Regions from separate parts of the Arthrobacter sp. THG-b23 genome, predicted to be linked through region 1. Evidence: riboswitches for the same ligand, from Rfam matches in the RefSeq annotation. Region 1 holds a riboswitch; the other holds the start of a gene.
The links. Region 1 has a riboswitch for glycine ahead of gcvP (aminomethyl-transferring glycine dehydrogenase). Riboswitches for the same ligand answer to the same signal wherever they lie in the genome.
Positions count from the first base shown of each region.

Region 2: another riboswitch for glycine. It lies ahead of AC5RVD_RS02945 (glycine dehydrogenase (aminomethyl-transferring)); the one in region 1 lies ahead of gcvP (aminomethyl-transferring glycine dehydrogenase).

Region 1 covers NZ_JBNHGM010000001.1:288,395-291,796, forward strand. The annotation lists gene gcvP (aminomethyl-transferring glycine dehydrogenase) at 1-1,443, opposite strand, end outside; glycine riboswitch at 1,614-1,713, opposite strand; gene AC5RVD_RS01390 (mycothiol transferase) at 1,814-2,326, opposite strand; gene AC5RVD_RS01395 (S66 family peptidase) at 2,445-3,402, opposite strand, start outside.
Region 2 covers NZ_JBNHGM010000001.1:600,451-603,852, reverse strand. The annotation lists gene glyA (serine hydroxymethyltransferase) at 1-876, opposite strand, end outside; gene gcvH (glycine cleavage system protein GcvH) at 873-1,259, opposite strand; partial or broken gene AC5RVD_RS02945 (glycine dehydrogenase (aminomethyl-transferring)) at 1,306-1,703, opposite strand; glycine riboswitch at 1,852-1,953, opposite strand; gene AC5RVD_RS02940 (peptidoglycan-binding protein) at 2,252-3,043, shown strand; gene AC5RVD_RS02935 (hypothetical protein) at 3,050-3,402, shown strand, end outside.

The sequences.
Region 1 (3,402 bases):
GCTGTGGAACACCGGATGGTCCAGGTAGGACGAGCTGCGCAGCAGGTCGTCCGGCAGCTCGAAGCCGGCGCTCCCGGCCGTTTCGGCGGTCTTGCCGGCGGCGTCCTCCACACCGAAGGCCTCCGCGACCAGGGCGAGGTGCTCCGCCGTCGTTGTTTCGTCGGCGGAAATGCCCACGTGGTCGGCGTCGATGCGGCGCAGGTTCACGCCCTTGGCCTCGGCGGCGGCGGCGATTTCCGCGGCCTTGCCGGGAGCCTTCACCGTGAGGGTGTCGAAGAACCGGTCGGCCACCAGCGAGTAGCCGGCGCCGGTGAGCACGCCGGCCAGGGTGCGGGCGGCCTCGTTGGCGTGCTGCGCAATTGCCTTCAGTCCCTCGGGTCCGTGGTAGACGGCGTACATGCTGGCGACGACGGCCAGGAGGGCCTGCGCGGTGCAGATGTTGGAGGTGGCCTTCTCGCGGCGGATGTGCTGCTCGCGGGTCTGCAGGGCCAGGCGGTAGGCGGGGCGGCCGGCGTCGTCCTTGGACACGCCCACCAGGCGGCCGGGCAGCGAGCGCTCCAGCCCCTTGCGCACGGCCATGTAGGCGGCGTGCGGGCCGCCGAAGAAGAGCGGCACGCCGAAACGCTGGGTGTTGCCGACGGCGATGTCCGCGCCCTGCTCGCCCGGAGGCGTGATCAGGGTCAGGGCCAGCAGGTCGGCGGCCACGGTGACCAAGGCGCCGCGCTCCTTGGCCTGCGCGATCACCGGAGCGTGGTCGAACACGCGGCCGGAGGCTCCCGGCTGCTGCAGCACGATGCCCGAGATGTCGCCGTCGGGCAGGCCGGCGGAGAGATCGGCAACCACTACGTCAAAGTCCAGCGCCTCGGCCCGGCCCTTGACGACGGCGATGGTCTGCGGCAGCAGGTCCGCGTCCAGCACGGTCTTGCCGGCGGACTTGGACTTGTTGGACCGGCGCATCAGCAGCACGGCTTCGGCCACTGCGGTGGCTTCGTCCAGCAGCGAGGCGTTGGCGATCGGGAGCGCCGTGAGGTCCTGGACCATGGTCTGGAAGTTCAGCAGCGCCTCCAACCGGCCCTGCGAAATTTCCGGCTGGTACGGGGTGTAGGCGGTGTACCAGGCCGGGTCCTCCACCACGTTGCGGCGGATCACGGCCGGAGTGATGGTGTCGTAGTAGCCTTGGCCGATCATTTGTACGGCCTTCACGTTCTTCGCGGCGAGGGCGCGCAGGTCCCCCAGGACCTGGGACTCGCTGCGGGCGGCGGGCAGGGCCAGCGGTTCCTGCTGGCGGATGTCTGCGGGCACGGCCGCGTCCACCAGGTCGTCGATACTGCCATAACCCAGCTGCTTGAGCATGGTTTCCGCGTCGTTCCGGCGCGGACCGATGTGGCGGTCGGTAAAGGAAGCGCTGCCGGGCCGGGTAGTGCTGGTGGACTTAGCCGTCATGTGAGGAACTCCAGTTATCCCCGGCTGGGCGGACCATGCCGGTAGTGAAGGGTTCCTCCCCGCTCTGTGACTGAACCTGAGAGATTCCGCAGGGGTGGCCCAAGGGGCCGACTCCTGCTTGCACCGTCGGTGAGCCGGTCCTGAACGGTCCGGCTGCTTTCCAGAGTTGCCTCTCCGCGGCGGTACAGGGGCCTGAGAGATTCCTGGGGAGGTATTGCTCCTACGGCGCCTGCTGACTGAAACCCAGCAGGACTCTCCCGCCGCATGTCGAAGGCTGTATTCAGTTGTTTCTGACTCCTTGAATGGTAGTCGAGCGGCTGGCGGGCAACAAGGCGGCGGCGGCCATGGCCCGGTTTAGCGGCCGCGGCCGCTAGGCTTTCGCGCGCGAGAGCATGCCCTTCACGTACGCGGCCTGCCCGACGTGCTCCAGGCAGTCGTCCAGGACGCTGACCAGCCGGACCCCCAGGCTGACGTGCGGGTCCCACCGGGTGTCCACGATCCGGTCCAGGTCGTCCTCGGTCAGTCCGGCCAGGTACTTCAGGGTGCCCGCATGGACGTCGTCGTAATAACCGCGCAGCAACTCGGCCGATTCGACCCGCACGGCCGCTACCTGCTCGGACGTGTGGCCGTAGCCATGGTCTTTCCGGGGCAGCGGCAGGTCGAACCGCTCCGCCCAGCCGGTCAGCCAGTACTGGTCCGTGCCGGCGACATCGGCAATATGGTCGTCCTGGATGCGCGTCAGATGCCAGAGGAGCCAGGCGATCGAGTTGCTGTCGCCGCCTGGCCGGGCGGCCAACTGTCCGGCGTCCAGCCCGTCCAGCACGGTGTGGACGCGTTCCTGGATCCTGCCGTAGGCATCGGCGAGCAGGTCATTGAACTTCATGGCGCCTCCTCGTGGTCGATTGTGGCGCCAGCCTACCGTCTGGTGCCACAGCGAGGAATGCGTGCCCCGCGTGAAGGCGTGGGGACGGCGCATCCCCGCCCGAACCGCCTCGAAGCCGTCAGCTGTAATCCGCCGTGATGGTTCGGTTCCGGCCGTCGAGCCGCATCGTTCCGCCGTAGGGGACGATCCATTGCGGACGGGTATGACCGAACGGGACCCCGACACAGACGACGGCGTGTTCGTTGTAGCGCTTCATCTCGGCGAGGACCACATCGCGTTGGGCGGCGCGGAGCCCGGCCCGCTCGTCCGCTGGAGGGACCATGTCGTGGGTGCTCACCGGCGGCCGCGCCACGACCACTCCCTCCACGACCGACAGGACCCCCCGTTCGCCCAGCGCCCGGACCCACCTCTTGACCCATGCCGCCGGAGGAGTCTCCTCGCTCGACTCAAGGATCAGGATCGATCCCTCGAGGGATTCCCGAGAAGGGAGCCGATCGGCCAGGGCCAGCTGATCGATGACCTCCAGGCACCCGCCCCAGGTGCGGCCGGCCGCTTCCCGCTCCGGTCCCGCCCAGGTCCACGGCTGCGTGGGTTCCCGTTGGCCGAATTCGACAAGGGCCTGGGGCGTCAGCCAGTCCGGCCCAAAGTCCTCGGACTCGCCGGGATCCACAAGTTCCAGCTCGGCGCCCGTGAACAGCGCTGCCTTCAGCGACGCCAGGTGCACGTCGTCAACGTGCGGGCCGGCTCCGAGGTGCACTTGGGTCGAGCCCCCGTAGTAGCCCGCTATTCCGAGCGACCACAGCCAGTTCAGGAGGTTCGTGTTGTCGCTGTAGCCCATGAAGATCTTGGGGTTCGCGGCGGCGAGACCGGCGTCCAGGTGGGGAATGACGGCTATCTGGTCATCGCCGCCGATCGTCGCGAGGATGGCCCGGATGGCCGGGTCCGACCACGCGGCATGGAGGTCCGCAGCGCGTTCCGCGGCGGAAGCGCCAAGCTTTCGGGTCGTCGGGTATTCCACGGGGATCAGTCCCGTTTCGGCGATGAGACGACGCATCGCCTGCTCGTGGACATCCGGT
Region 2 (3,402 bases), 310 kb from region 1:
GAATTCCTCGGAGGCGGCGACCTTGAACGCCACGGCCTTGCCCGCGATGACATGTTCAAGCGGCCCGCCCTGCTGGCCGGGGAACACCGCGGAATTGATCTTCTTGGCGATGTCGGCCTCGTTGGTCAGGATGATGCCGCCGCGCGGACCCGCCAGCGTCTTGTGCGTGGTGGACGTGACCACGTGGGCGTGCGGCACCGGGCTGGCGTGCAGGCCCGCCGCCACCAGGCCGGCGATGTGCGCCATGTCCACCATCAGGTATGCCCCGACGGCGTCGGCGATGCGGCGGAACTCAGCGAAGTCGAGCTGGCGCGGGTAGGCGGACCAACCGGCGATGATCAGCTGCGGCTGGTGCTCGTGCGCCAGCCGCTCCACCTCGGCCATGTCGACCCGGTAGTCCTCCTCGGAGACGCCATAGGCGGCCACGTTGTAGAGCCTGCCGGAAAAGTTGATCTTCATGCCGTGGGTCAGGTGCCCGCCGTGGGCCAGGTTCAGGCCCAGGATCGTGTCGCCGGGCTTGATCAGGGCGTGCATGACCGAGGCGTTGGCCTGGGCGCCGGAGTGCGGCTGGACGTTGGCGAAGCCGGCGCCGAACAGCTCCTTGACCCGGTCGATGGCCAGCTGCTCGATCACGTCGACGTGCTCGCAGCCGCCGTAGTAACGGCGCCCCGGATAGCCCTCGGCGTACTTGTTGGTCACCACCGAGCCCTGGGCCTGCATGACGGCGACGGACGTGTGGTTCTCCGAGGCGATCATTTCCAGCCCGGACTGCTGGCGGCGCAGCTCGTTGTCGATCTGGGCGGCGATTTCCGGATCCAGGACGCCCAGGTCCGCGTTCAGGCTGGCGCTGGCGACCGCCGTCATTGCCGCGGTCATGCTACTTCACCACCGTTGGCGGCGGCATACTCCTCGGCGGAGAGCAACGGGCCTTCCTCCGACACCTGGACGGTGAAGAGCCAGCCCGCGCCGTAGGGATCATCGTTGATCACGGCCGGGTCAGCCACGGCGTCGCCGTTGACTTTGGTGACCTCGCCGGTCACAGGAGAGTAGAGATCCGAAACGGACTTGGTGGACTCGATTTCACCGCAGGTCTCGCCGGCTGTGACGACGGTGCCGACCTCGGGAAGATCCACGTACACGATGTCGCCCAGTGCCTCGGTTGCCACGGCAGAAACGCCGATCCTGGCCGGGCCGGAACCGTCGGTGGCCACCCATTCATGCTCTGCGGAGTATCGTAGTTCGGCGTTGACTTTGCTCACTGTGATGCCTTTCTTGGAAACGTGCTGTTGATGCGGAAAAGAATTACTGCCGGCGCCACCGCACGGCTTCGGCGACCGCCATGGCCTCGTCCAGCAGGGAGGCCTTGGCGACGGGCAGGGCGGTGAGGTCCTGGACCATGGTCTGGAAGTTCAGCAGCGCCTCCAGCCGGCTTTGGGAAATCTCGGGCTGTAGGGCGTGTGCGCGGTGTACCCGGCCGGGGATTCCACCACATTGCGACGGCTCACCGGCGGCGTGGCGGTGTCGCTCAGGGCGTCGTCGAGATCGACGGCGTTTTCCTGGCGGATGGATGGGGGAACGGCAGCGTCCATCAGACCGTCCACGCTGTCGTAGCCGACCATCTTGAGCATGGTCTCGATGTCCGCTTCCCGGCGGGCACCGAGATGCCGGTCGGCGAAGGTTGATGAAAGTGGTTGAACCGTCATGAGGAACTCCAAGATGGGGCCGGCCCGAGGGCTCGGCTGGGATTGGGGTTCCTCCCCGCTCTGTATTTGACCTGAGAGATTCCGCGGAGTGTGTTCCGCTTGCACCGTCGGTGAGCCGGGCTGCTGCCAGACTGCTTTCCAGAGTTGCCTCGCCGCGGCGGTACATGGGCCTGAGAGATTCCTGGGGAGGATTTGCTCCTACGGCGCCTGCCCGGATGGTGTGCGGAGAGGACTCTCCCGCCACGGTTCGAAAGGCTCATTCAATTGTGGGTGATTCGACTCACACCATACACGCGGTGCCGTGCGATCAAAAATCCGGTCGCCGAACATCAGGTCACGTCGCAAAACCGAGGTCCGGTCAACCGCCGCACGCCGGGCCGGGACCGCCTCCGCGCCTACACAATAAAAGGATTCATCAGTATGCTTTGCGTTGATGTGCTGAAGAGGAGGGCAAACGATCAGGGCCCGGGGCCGCCGGGCCGATAACGAGAAGCGACTCGACCACGGGTTGGAACGGAAGGCGCCTGGCGCCGGAGACGGAGATTTTGATGAGCAACGAAGAGGGACGCACGCCGCTGTCGCCCGAGGAACTCGAATCCCAGTCCGGGACGGCGCTGCCGGACAAGGAAGTCGCGTCCATCCTGGATTTGAATGCCGATCTCGACCTGGCCATCGATGCGGCCGCGCCGATCGATCTGGCCGTCGCGGCGAACGCCAACGTGGCGGCCCCCATCGATGCCGCCGCCTCGGCCAACATCCTCTCGTCCGGCTCCACGGCGCAGGCCCTGTCCGATCAGGGCGTCATCATCGACCAGGGCATCACTGCGGACGCGACCGCCGAATCAACTCAGGACAGCACCATCGACCAGGGCAATGACACCGTGGACGACGCCGGGACAACCGCCGGCTCCGCTGCCGGGACGGCTGCCGCCGGTGATTCCGGTCTTCCGCTGGAGAACGCCACCGGGCAGGAGGCCACTGAACCGGCGCTGCTGCCGGACGGCACGCTGCCGGATGGCACCCTTCCCGATGGCACGCTGCCGGACGGCACCCTGCCCGACACCGGATCGGTCACGGAAGGCCTCGGGTCGACCCTCGACGGGAACCTGCTCAACGTCAACGTCAATCTGGCCGCGGACGCCGATATTGCCGCCCCGATCAACGGTGCTGTGGCCGCCAACGCCAACGTTGCCGCCCCGATTGACGCCGCGGTGGCGGCGAATATCGGCTCGGTCGACAGCAATGCCGTCGCGGTGGCGCAGCAGGACGCCATCATCAACCAGCAGATCGACGGCAGCGCCGAGGCCAGCGCCGGCCAGCAGTCCGACCTCGAACAATAGTCCTGAATGAGCATGGGTCCGAGCCGGCCGCCGGCCATGAGTGACGTGCTGCACGGCGGCCGGCCGGCTGCACCCCCTTCGATTGATGTCCCGGCGCTGGCCGATGGGGTGCAGCTCCTCGGACCGGCACAGGGTTCCGGCTACCGGGAACCGCCCGCGCTGGTCCGGCGCGCGGACGGGCAGACGCTTCAGCTCACTCCGCTGCTCTATGCGGTTTTGGAGGGCGTGGACGGCTCCCGGAGCCTCGACCAAATTGCCGAACATGCCGGCGGGAAGTCCGGCAGGCTGATCACTGCCGGAAACGTGCAGACCCTGATCGAAAAGCAGCTGCTGCCGCTGGGCCTGCTGCGGCTCGCGGA